One region of the Clostridium gasigenes genome, then DNA from elsewhere that is predicted to be linked to it. Evidence: predicted binding sites of a transcription regulator. Region 1 holds the regulator's gene; the other holds the start of a gene.
What was found. The regulator Rex, encoded in region 1, represses fermentation and respiration genes when NADH is low (regulators of the CRP and FNR family bind a similar motif). The targets are predictions, from matches to a motif close to ATTGTTAANNNNTTAACAAT.
Positions count from the first base shown of each region.

Region 1 (5,943 bases):
AAGTTATTGGAAATTGCAGCTTTAGGTGAGTCACTATCAAATCATCCAATTGCTCAATCAATAGTTAAAGCTTACGGGAAAGAAATTAATAAGGATCAAATTAAAAATTATGAAGAAGTATCTGGCCATGGAATTAGTGTTAAAATTAATGAAGAAGATATACTTCTTGGTAATTATAAATTAATGAATATGTTCAATATAAAATACAATGAAGTAGAATCTATAGGAACAATAATTCATGTAGCAATAAATAAAGAATATAAAGGAAATATAATTATTTCAGATGAGATAAAAGAAGATGCAGCAAATGCTATAAAAGAGTTAAAGAAAATTGGGGTGCATACAACTGTTATGCTAACAGGAGATAGAAAATCAGTGGCAGAAAGAGTTGGAAAAATTATAGGAATAGATAAAGTATTCTCAGAATTATTACCAATAGATAAGGTTGAAAAAATAGAAACATTGCTTAAGGCTAAGAATTCTAAGAGTAAAATAGCGTTTGTAGGAGATGGAATAAATGATGCGCCAGTACTTGCAAGAGCCGATATAGGAATTGCAATGGGGGGAATTGGATCAGATGCAGCAATTGAAGCTGCTGATGTTGTATTGATGAAGGATAATCCAGAATCTTTAGTTGAAGCTATAAAAATAGCTAGAAAAACTAATAAGATTTTATGGCAAAATATAATATTTTCATTAGGAATTAAAGCATTCGTTCTTATACTTGTAGCTTTAGGAATGGCTAGTATGTGGGCAGCAGTTTTTGCAGATGTAGGTGTAACAATAATTGCAGTCCTAAATTCGACAAGATGCCTAAAATAGCCATTGACAAATTTCATCATTTTAAATATAATTAGTGAGGTTAAAAATTTCAGGCGTAGGGATAGCATACAAGATCGTGAATCTTGTTACAGAGCTTGGCTCTGTATTAAATTGTGAGACTTATGTATAACGCATCTGCTACGTTATACATAAGTCTCTTTTTTTTATAAAAATTATTATTTTCAGATGTTATTATAATAAAATTTAAAAGTATGAAAAAATATTTTTATATTAGGAATCTTCAAAAAAAGACTAGTATGTATCTAGTTATTTTTTGAAGATGCCTTAATAATAAAATTTACAACTTTGTTAAATGGATAACTGCTAAAAGTTAAAAATAGAAAAAGTTTAAATATAGATTAAATAAGTAGGATATGATATTATTATATATATTAAATTAAAATAACTAAAATGTTAAGGAGAAGTGTACAGTATGGAAAAGAAAAAGAATATTTCTATGGCTGTAATTAAGCGATTACCTAAATATCATAGATATTTACAAGAGCTAATGAAAAATGATGTTGATAGAATTTCTTCAAAAGAACTTGGGGAAAAAATCGGATTTACAGCTTCGCAAATACGTCAAGATTTGAATTGCTTTGGTGATTTTGGTCAACAAGGCTATGGTTATAATGTTAAGGACTTATATAAGCAAATAAGTTTAATACTTGGATTAAATAAAGATTATAAAACAGTAATAGTAGGTGCTGGAAATATTGGTCAAGCGATTGCAAATTACAGTAGGTTTGCAGAATTAGGTTTGTTTCTGCAAGGTATATTTGATGCTAACCCGAAACTTACAGGTTTAAGAATGATGGGTACAGAAATTCAAGATATAGATAATATGGAACCTTTTCTTCAGGTTAATGATATAGATATTGCTATGATATGTGTACCAAGAATTAATGCTCAAAAAGTATGCGATACCTTAGTTGCAGGTGGAGTAAAAGGTATATGGAATTTTGCACCAGTAGATTTAGTAGTTCCAGAGGATGTTACTGTAGAAAATGTACATCTGTCAGAGAGTTTACTAACGCTAATATATTTATTGCATAAGAGTTAATAATAAAAACTAAATTGTTAAAATTATCGAAAAATTGAAATAAATATTGAAATAATTAAATAGTACGATTATAATAATAGTTGAAGTTTAAAAACTTCGATTATTTTTTACCTATACTTGTTAGAATATTAACAAAGATTAGTGAAAACGATTGGTTTTTTTATGGGCTTCAATAAAAAGCAAGTCAACTTATGAGAAATTTAAATGGGTAAATTTTAACTATGCTAAGTTTATAAATTTAATAAATTAAGCAGATATAAAAGGGGAGGACTTTAAGCATGGAATTAAAAAATGTACTTCTTGAAAAAGAAGGTAATTTAGCTATTGTTACAATCAATAGACCAAAGGCTTTAAATGCTTTAAACTCAGAAACATTAGCAGATCTAGATATTGTTATAACAGATTTAGAAAATGATAATGATATTTACTGCGTAATCCTTACAGGATCAGGAGAAAAAGCTTTTGTTGCAGGAGCTGACATTGCTGAAATGAAAGACCTTAATGAGAAGCAAGGAAAAGAATTTGGTATTCTTGGAAACAAAGTGTTCAGAAGATTAGAAAACTTAGGAAAGCCAGTAATAGCTGCAATATCAGGTTTTGCACTTGGTGGTGGATGTGAACTTGCAATGTCATGTGACATAAGAATAGCATCGGAAAGAGCTAGATTTGGGCAACCTGAAGCAGGGCTTGGAATAACTCCAGGTTTTGGTGGAACTCAAAGACTGCCAAGAATTGTTGGAATTGGAAAAGCTAAAGAATTAATTTATACAGGAGCAATAATTAAGGCTGATGAAGCGTTAAGAATAGGTCTTGTAAATAAAGTTGTTACTTTAGAAAGTCTAATGGAAGAAGCTAAAGCTATGGCAAACATGATAATTGCTAACGCTCCAATTGCAGTTAAATTATGTAAGGATGCAATTAATAGAGGAATGCAAGTAGGCATAGATAGTGCAATAGTAATTGAAGCTGAAGATTTTGGAAAATGTTTTGCGACAGAAGATCAAGTAGAGGGAATGGGTGCTTTCATAGAAAGAAGAACCAAAAACTTCCAAAATAAATAGTCGCAATATTAAATAAATAAAAAATAATATAAATATTCAAACAAATAAAAAGTGTAAGGAGGTTTTTAGAAAGTAATTAATTATTTTCTAAAAAAAGCCTAATTATAAGGAGGTAACTTGAATGAATTTTACATTAACTAGAGAACAAGAATTAGTAAGACAAATGGTTAGAGAGTTCGCTATAAACGAAGTTAAACCAATTGCTGCTGAAATAGATCAAACTGAAAGATTTCCAATGGAAAACGTTGAAAAAATGGCTAAGCTAGGTATGCTTGGGATTCCATTTTCTAAAGAATATGGTGGAGCTGGCGGAGATACTCTTTCATATATCCTAACAGTAGAAGAATTATCAAAGGTTTGTGGTACAACTGGTGTTATAGTATCTGCTCATACTTCACTTTGTGCATCATTAATAAACCAATTTGGTAACGCAGATCAAAAAGTTAAATATTTAACTCCACTTGCAAAAGGTGAAAAGCTTGGAGCCTTTGGGTTAACTGAACCAGGAGCAGGTACAGATGCATCCGGACAACAAACAACTGCTGTTTTAGATGGGGACAACTATATCTTAAATGGTTCAAAAATATTTATAACAAATGGTGGAGTTGCGGAGACTTTCATAATATTTGCAATGACAGATAGAAGCAAGGGAACAAAAGGAATATCAACATTTATAGTTGAAAAAGACTTCCCAGGTTTCTCAATAGGAAAGCATGAAGATAAGCTAGGAATTAGAGCATCTTCAACTACAGAATTAGTTATGCAAAACTGTATAGTTCCAAAGGAAAACTTAATTGGACAAGAAGGTAGAGGATTTGGAGTAGCAATGAAAACACTTGATGGTGGTAGAATTGGTATAGCAGCTCAAGCACTAGGAATTGCAGAAGGAGCTTTAGAAGAAGCTTGCACATATATGAAGGAAAGAAAACAATTCGGTAAACCATTATCAGCATTCCAAGGTTTACAATGGATGATAGCGGATATGGATGTTAGAGTTGAATCAGCTAGACTTTTAGTTTATAAAGCAGCCTTCTTAAAGGATGCAGGTCTTCCATATGCAGTTGATGCAGCAAGAGCAAAACTTGTAGCATCAGAAGTAGCTATGGAAGTTACAACTAAGGCAGTTCAAATCTTTGGTGGATATGGTTACACTAAAGAATACCCAGTAGAAAGAATGATGAGAGACGCTAAGATAACTGAAATTTATGAAGGTACTTCAGAAGTTCAAAAAATGGTTATTGCAGGTAGCGCATTAAGATAAGGAGGAATTATAGATGAATATAGTAGTTTGTTTAAAACAAGTTCCAGATACTGCAGCAGTTAAAATTGATCCAAAAACAGGAACTCTTATTAGAGAGGGTGTTCCTTCAATTATAAATCCAGAAGATAAACATGCATTAGAAGAGGCTTTAAACATAAAGGAAGCTACAGGAGCTACAGTTACAGTAATAAGTATGGGACCTCCTCAAGCACAAAACGCTTTAAGAGAAGCATTATGTATGGGTGCTGATGAAGCAATACTTATAACTGATAGAGCATTTGCAGGAGCTGATACATTAGCAACTTCAAAGGCACTAGCAGGAGCTTTAAAGAAAGTTAAATATGACATAATATTTGCAGGAAGACAAGCAATTGATGGAGATACAGCGCAAGTTGGACCAGAAATAGCTGAACATTTAGATATTCCTCAAGTAACTTATGTTCAAAATGTTAAAATTGAAGAAGATGGTTTGTTAATAAATAGATCATTAGAAGATGGATATGAACTAATAAAAGTTCAAACTCCAGTACTTTTAACTGCAATTAAAGAATTAAATGAGCCAAGATATATGAATGTTCAATATATATTTGATAAAGCTGATAAAAAGATTACTATATGGTCAGCAGATGATATAGAAGTAGATAAAGCAGAACTTGGTCTTAAGGGATCACCAACTAAGGTTAAAAAATCAATGACTAAAGAATTAAAGGGTGTTGGAGAATTAGTTCAAGAAACACCTATGGAAGCTGCTAAATATGTTTTAGCAAAATTAAAGGAAAGACACTATATCTAGTAATTATAGGAGGGGAAAAAGATGAATATAGCAGATTATAATGGCGTTTGGGTATTTGCTGAGCAAAGAGGCGGAGAACTTCAAAAAGTTTCTCTTGAAATACTTGGCGAAGGTAGAAAAATTGCTGATAAATTAGGAGTTAAATTAACTGCTCTTTTACTTGGTGATAATGTTAAGGCTTTAATAGAAGATCTTGGAACACATGGTGCTGACGAAGTACTAGTTGTTGAAAGTGAATTATTAAAAAATTATACAACTGATGGATATACTAAGGTTATCTGTGACTTAGCTAGAGAAAGAAAACCAGGAATATTATTTATTGGAGCTACTTTCATTGGTAGAGATTTAGGACCAAGAGTCGCAGCTAGATTATCAACTGGTTTAACGGCTGACTGTACTGGATTAGATGTAGAAGGTGAACATGGGGATCTTTTAGCTACAAGACCAGCTTTTGGTGGTAACTTAATGGCTACAATTGCTTGCCCAGATCATAGACCACAAATGGCTACAATAAGACCAGGAGTTTTCACAAAACTTCCAAAATCAGAAGCAGAATTTGTTACTGAAATAGTTGAAGTAAACTTAGTAGATAGTGATATAAGAACTAAGATTATTGAAATAGTTAAGGAAAACAAGGATATAGTTGATATTGGTGAAGCTAATATAATAGTATCAGGTGGTAGAGGTGTTTCAACAAAAGAAAACTTCGAACTATTAGATGAGTTAGCTGAAGTTTTAGGTGGAACTGTTGCAGGTTCAAGAGCAGCTATAGATAATGGTTGGATCGATAAGGCTTACCAAGTTGGTCAAACTGGTAAAACTGTAAGACCAAACATCTATATAGCGTGTGGAATATCAGGAGCTATACAACATGTTGCTGGTATGCAAGATGCAGATATGATAATAGCTATAAACAAAGATGCAGGAGCTCCAATTATGAAAA
Region 1 covers NZ_CP071376.1:849,606-855,548, reverse strand. Annotated here, with positions in the region: gene J1C67_RS04175 (heavy metal translocating P-type ATPase) at 1-822, shown strand, start outside; gene J1C67_RS04170 (redox-sensing transcriptional repressor Rex) at 1,256-1,885, shown strand; gene J1C67_RS04165 (short-chain-enoyl-CoA hydratase) at 2,164-2,946, shown strand; gene J1C67_RS04160 (acyl-CoA dehydrogenase) at 3,068-4,207, shown strand; gene J1C67_RS04155 (electron transfer flavoprotein subunit beta/FixA family protein) at 4,221-5,000, shown strand; gene J1C67_RS04150 (electron transfer flavoprotein subunit alpha/FixB family protein) at 5,022-5,943, shown strand, end outside.

Region 2 (5,943 bases), 250 kb from region 1:
ATATTATTACCCATAATTATTTTGTAAAAATTTACAATTTAAATAAAAATAAAAAAATTCAACTAATTATTTTTATAATTAGTTGAATTTTAACTTTCTAAGGAATTCTCTTTGCAGATAATTTTTTCTTTTTTTACCCCTACGAGGTCTTTTCTTGCCTTTAAATATCTTCTTAAAAAAACTATATATTAAATCAGTTAATGTATGTAACCCTGATCCTAAAAACAAAGCTACTATTATATTAAATGATAACTGTTTATTCTCTTCCATAAATAAAGCAGTAGCCTTTATCAGTTGTGAAGTTGATAAGTTTATAACATCCAAAGCATAAAGCAATGCACATATTATTAAGTATATTCCATAAACATATAAAATTCTTATTGCAGGTCCTAATATAAACCCATGTGTGAATATACTTCTGTGACTAAATAGCCTTTGATACAAACGCCATATAACTTTTAAAGGTCCCCATCTATTAAATTCTACGCTCTCTATGTCAACATCTCCTGAAAACATATATCCACCAAATATATAAACAGCCACTCCTAAAATAGTAAAAGCAATTATATTGCCAATATCTTTAGACTTTGAAAAGTTAATTAAAAAGAATATTCCTGCTGCAAAGGGAGACATTATAACTGTTATTTTATCGTGAGTCTTCCCAGATGCCATTTTCTTTAGTGCTCCTTTGATCTCTATCTTTTGTTAATGATTTTAAATTAAATCTTTATTTATCAAGTATATCACCTTTATATATTTAGGTATATAAAAAACCTCTAGGCTAACGCCTATCGTATAAGTGGATAGGTTAGTTACACCATCATTCTCTGTTTTAAATACTAAAAATAAAGGAAAGCAAATAATCGCTTTCCTTTAACTTAGTCATAATAAAATAAATAATCTATTTATTTTGTGATTTTACATAGTTAAGTCTTCCACCAGCTCTAATTACAGCTATTTCTTTTTCTGTTAATTGAACCAAAGCATTAAACTCTGTTTCTTTAGTAACATTTTTAACTTTAACTACTCCATTGTCTAATGCACTTTGAATATTTTCCATAACTAGTTTATCTAAATTATCTAGCGCATCATAATTTGTTTCATTTTCAAATTCCAATGGTATTATCCCATTGTTTATTAAGTTAGCTTTATGGATTCGTGCAAATGATTTAGCTATAACAGCTTTTATTCCTAAATGAAGAGGTGCAAGTGCTGCATGCTCTCTACTTGATCCTTGCCCATAATTGTTTCCAGCTATTATAACTCCACCATTGTTTTCCTTAGCTCTTTTTGGAAAATCTGAATCTACTGTATTAAAACAGAAATCTGCAAGATAAGGAATGTTAGATCTAAATGGTAAAAGTTTTGAATTTGAAGGCATAATATGATCTGTTGTTATATTATCTTCAACTTTAATTAAAACTTTACCCTCTACAACTTCACCTAATTTATCGTTCACTGGGAATGGTTTAATATTAGGACCTCGCAGAACTTCTACTTTTGTTCCAACTGGAGCTGGTGCTAATATCATAGAATCATCTATTAAGAATTCCTTTGGCATTTCAACAGTTATGTCTATATTAATTTCTGTTGGATCAGTTAAAACCCCCGCTATTGCTGAAACTGCCGCCGTTTCTGGGCTAACTAAATACACATTAGCTGATAATGTTCCAGATCTTCCATAAAAATTTCTATTAAATGTTCTAAGCGATACCCCATTAGTTCCAGGCGCTTGCCCCATACCAATACATGGACCACAAGAATTTTCAAGGACTCTTGCTCCAGAACTAATAATCTCTGCAAGTGCTCCGTTTCTAGCCATCATCTCCATAACTTGTCTTGAACCTGGAGCTATAACTAAACTAACATCTGGATGAACCTTTTTACCTTTTAATATTTTTGAAACTTTCATTAAATCTTCATAAGAAGAATTTGTACAACTACCAATTGCAACTTGATCTACTTTTATCTTTCCAATAGTTGAAATTTCTTCAATATTATCTGGGCTATGAGGTTTTGCTGCTAGTGGTCTAAGCTCATCTAAGTTTACAATTACTTCTTCATCATATACTGCATCTAAATCTGGCATAAATTCTATCCAATCTTCTTCTCTACCTTGAGCCTTGAAAAATTCTAAAGTTCTTTCATCACTTGGGAACATTGAAGTAGTTGCTCCAAGTTCTGCTCCCATATTAGTAATAGTTGCTCTTTGTGGAACTGATAAAGTTTTTACCCCCATGCCTGCATATTCAAATACTCTATTTACTCCACCTTTAACAGTAAGTTTTCTAAGTACTTCTAATATAATATCCTTTGCTGCAACCATTGGTTTTAATTTGCCCACTAAGTTAATTTTACAAACTTTAGGTGTATTTATATAATAAGATCCACCACCCATAGCTAATGCAACATCCAATCCTCCTGCCCCCATAGCAAGCATTCCAACGCCACCAGCCGTTGGAGTGTGGCTATCTGACCCAGTTAAAGTTTCTCCTGGAGTAGAAAATCTCTCTAAAAATACTTGATGGCATATACCATTACCTGGTTTTGAAAAATGTACCCCATACTTTGATGCTACTGTTTGAATAAATTTATGATCATCTGCATTTTCAAACCCTTGTTGTAACATATTGTGATCTATAAATGCTACAGATCTTTTAGTTTTTACTCTGTCTATTCCCATAGCTTCTAATTGAAGATACGCCATAGTTCCTGTTGAATCTTGAGTTAATGTTTGATCTATTCTTATCCCTATTGGTTCACCTATTTTTAATTCACCCTCTACTAGATGGCTTTTAAGTATTTTAGTAACTAAATTATCTCCCATTGTTTTTTCCCCCTTATAAATTGCTTATTGCTTATTTCTTATTTCTTATTGTTATTAAAATAGCTAGCCCACCTGATCCTCTATTTTACCAACCCGACTGTTATTTTTTTAATATCTAATTAATTTTTATTTTAATAGCCTTTTATATTCTTTATATATTTCAACTAATTCCTTATCAAAAAGAGTTCTCTTAACTCTTACTGAAGATTCTCTAACCATTTCTAATATAACTTGTGAAGATTCACTATCTAATTCAACTCCATATTCTTTAAATTTATTTATAATTCCTGCTCTACCAGAGTGCTTTCCAATAACTATTTGTCTTTGAGCTCCAACAATATCTGGGTCAAAAGCTTCATAGTTTTTAGGATTTTTTATAGCTCCATCTGCATGTATTCCTGATTCATGGGCAAACATATTGTCTCCAACTATAGCCTTCCACACTGGTAAAATTCTACCCGATGCTCTTGAAACATATTCAGATACTTCCCTAAACATCTTTGTATCTATATCACCTTTATAATCATAAACAAACATTAATGCCATTAATACTTCTTCAAGTGCTGCATTTCCAGCTCTTTCTCCAAGCCCATTTACAGTAACTCCAACATGAGTTGCTCCACCCATTATCCCACCTATTGCATTAGCTGTTGCCATTCCAAAGTCATTATGAGTATGCATTTCTATATCAAAACCTGTTTTTTCAAACAAGTAATTAATATCTTCTCTAATTTTGAAAGGTTGCATTATACCAACAGTATCACAATATCTAAACCTGTCCGCCCCAGCAGCTTTAGCTATATTAATAAATTCAACTAAAAAATCCCTATCAGCTCTTGATGCATCTTCCCCATTAACCGATACATAAAGACCATTTTTCTTTGCATATTCTACAGCAGTAACCATACTTTCAAGAACCCAAGCTCTTGAAGTTTTAAGTTTATGCTTAATGTGAATATCAGATACAGAAATTGAAATAGCTACAGCATCTACACCACAATCTATTGATTGCTCAATATCTTTAATTACAGCTCTGTTCCAAGCCATTATGCTACTCTTTTTATTTCTTTTTACAATTTCCTTTATTGCTTCTTTTTCATCCCCACCCATAGCAGGAATTCCTACTTCAAGTTGATCAACCCCAACATCGCTTAACATTGAAGCAATTGTTACCTTTTCTTGGTTTGCAAAAACTACCCCAGCTGTTTGCTCCCCATCTCTTAATGTAGTATCTACAATGTATATTTTTTTACCATTTTCTAAATTTTTAACAGACATTTAAAATCCCCCTTTTACACTTATTGCTTATTGCTTTGCATTTCTATTTTAAATACTTATATCCTATTTAAATAAAATATTTCCGAATATTAATTTTCTATCTGTATGAATATTCAAATAATTCCATGTAAAAATAAGATATTTAAGGCCCCTTTTATTGTATCAACTATAATTCCCTATTTATTATTTTATCATAATTTTTTTTTATTAACAATCAAATTATCATGCATTTTATAAATAATTGCAAGTTTTATTTTATTTTATTCATTTTAATTGTTTTAAAAACAATTTTGCTTTGTTTTAATCCTAATAATGCAATGTTTTTATTTTATCTTGCATTATTATTTAGCTACTTTTTTGCTATTTAAAAGTTAAAGTCACTTTATTGTATCTAAAATTATTCTCATTAATAGAGATAAAAGCATATACATAGTTGTTACAACTCATATTGAATAGTAATAACTACAGCATCGCTCATTGCAAATAAATGTATTTACTTGTTTAAATTTTTCATTTTAAAAAGCTATTTAAAATAACAATTATATTTATATATTTATTTTATAAATAGCATTATAATTAACATATTAGAATAAAAATGTATATTTATATACATTTTTGATATTTTACATAATATGTTTCTTGAATTTACAAAAGGGAGGCTCCTAAACATATGAGTATTAAATCTAAACTAATTATTAGTTACTTAATATTAATTCTATTTTCAGTAACTTTTTTAGGATATTTAATAGGAAAAAAAACAAAAGATGCAGTCTTTAATGAAGTTAAAGAAAAAAATCAACGCATAACCGAATTGATTAATACTACTACAAGCATAAGAAATAATTTGCTTGCTGATAAAAACTACAGTGATTTAAACTCTGCAGAAACTTTATTAAATAATTTAGGTGATTTAAATGTAGATGATACTCAAACTATAAAAGTTGAGAATTATGATTTACCAATTTTATATGCTGGAAAACAAAGATTATCATTAGATCCTACAGTTATTGATAATATAAAGTCATCTACAGGTGCAATAGCTAGTATATATTTGTTAAATGATAATAAGCTAATACGAGTGTCTACAACTCTTATTAAAGATAACAAAAAGGCTATAGGAACATACCTCTCTAGTGATTCAGATATCTATAATAAAATAATTAACAATGAAGATTATAGTGGTAGAGTGACATTTGAAGGCGAAAGTTATATGTCAAAATTCAAACCATTATTGGATAAAAACAAAAAAGTTATAGGGGCACTAGGCTTAGGTAATAAGATGCTTAATGATTATTTAGAACAAACATTAAATGATATTAAAATTGGGAAAACAGGTTACGTATATATAATGGATTCAACAGGAACTGAACTTGTCCACCCTAAAAATAAAGGTCAAAATATAGGAGAGCTTGATTTTGCTAAAGAAATAATCTCAAATAAAAATGGAACAATTGAATACACATATAAAGGAATACATAAATTAGCTTATTATAATTATTTCGAACCTTGGGATTGGTATATTGTTACGACAGCTAATTATAATGATTTAAATTCTTCATCTATATCAATTTTATATACAATATTATTTAGTGGATTAATAATATTTTTATTAGGTACCCTTATAGCTTTATTTATGGCCAAGTCTTTAGTTAATCCTATTAACAAATTAAAATCATGTATGGAAATAGCCGGCAAAGGTGATTTGACTATACGTTCTGATATAAATAGCATGGATGAAATAGGAATATTATCTAATAGCTTTAATAATATGATGGATGAAAACAAGCGGTTATTAGACGACGTAGTTAACTATGATAGATTAAAAACTGAATTTATTG
Region 2 covers NZ_CP071376.1:1,097,448-1,103,390, forward strand. Annotated here, with positions in the region: gene J1C67_RS05435 (metal-binding protein) at 79-672, opposite strand; gene J1C67_RS05440 (aconitate hydratase) at 902-2,827, opposite strand; gene nifV (homocitrate synthase) at 2,954-4,105, opposite strand; gene J1C67_RS05450 (Cache 3/Cache 2 fusion domain-containing protein) at 4,776-5,943, shown strand, end outside.
Region 2: J1C67_RS05440 (aconitate hydratase) is a predicted target of Rex. The motif match lies at 2,875-2,894, and genes of this name have one in related genera.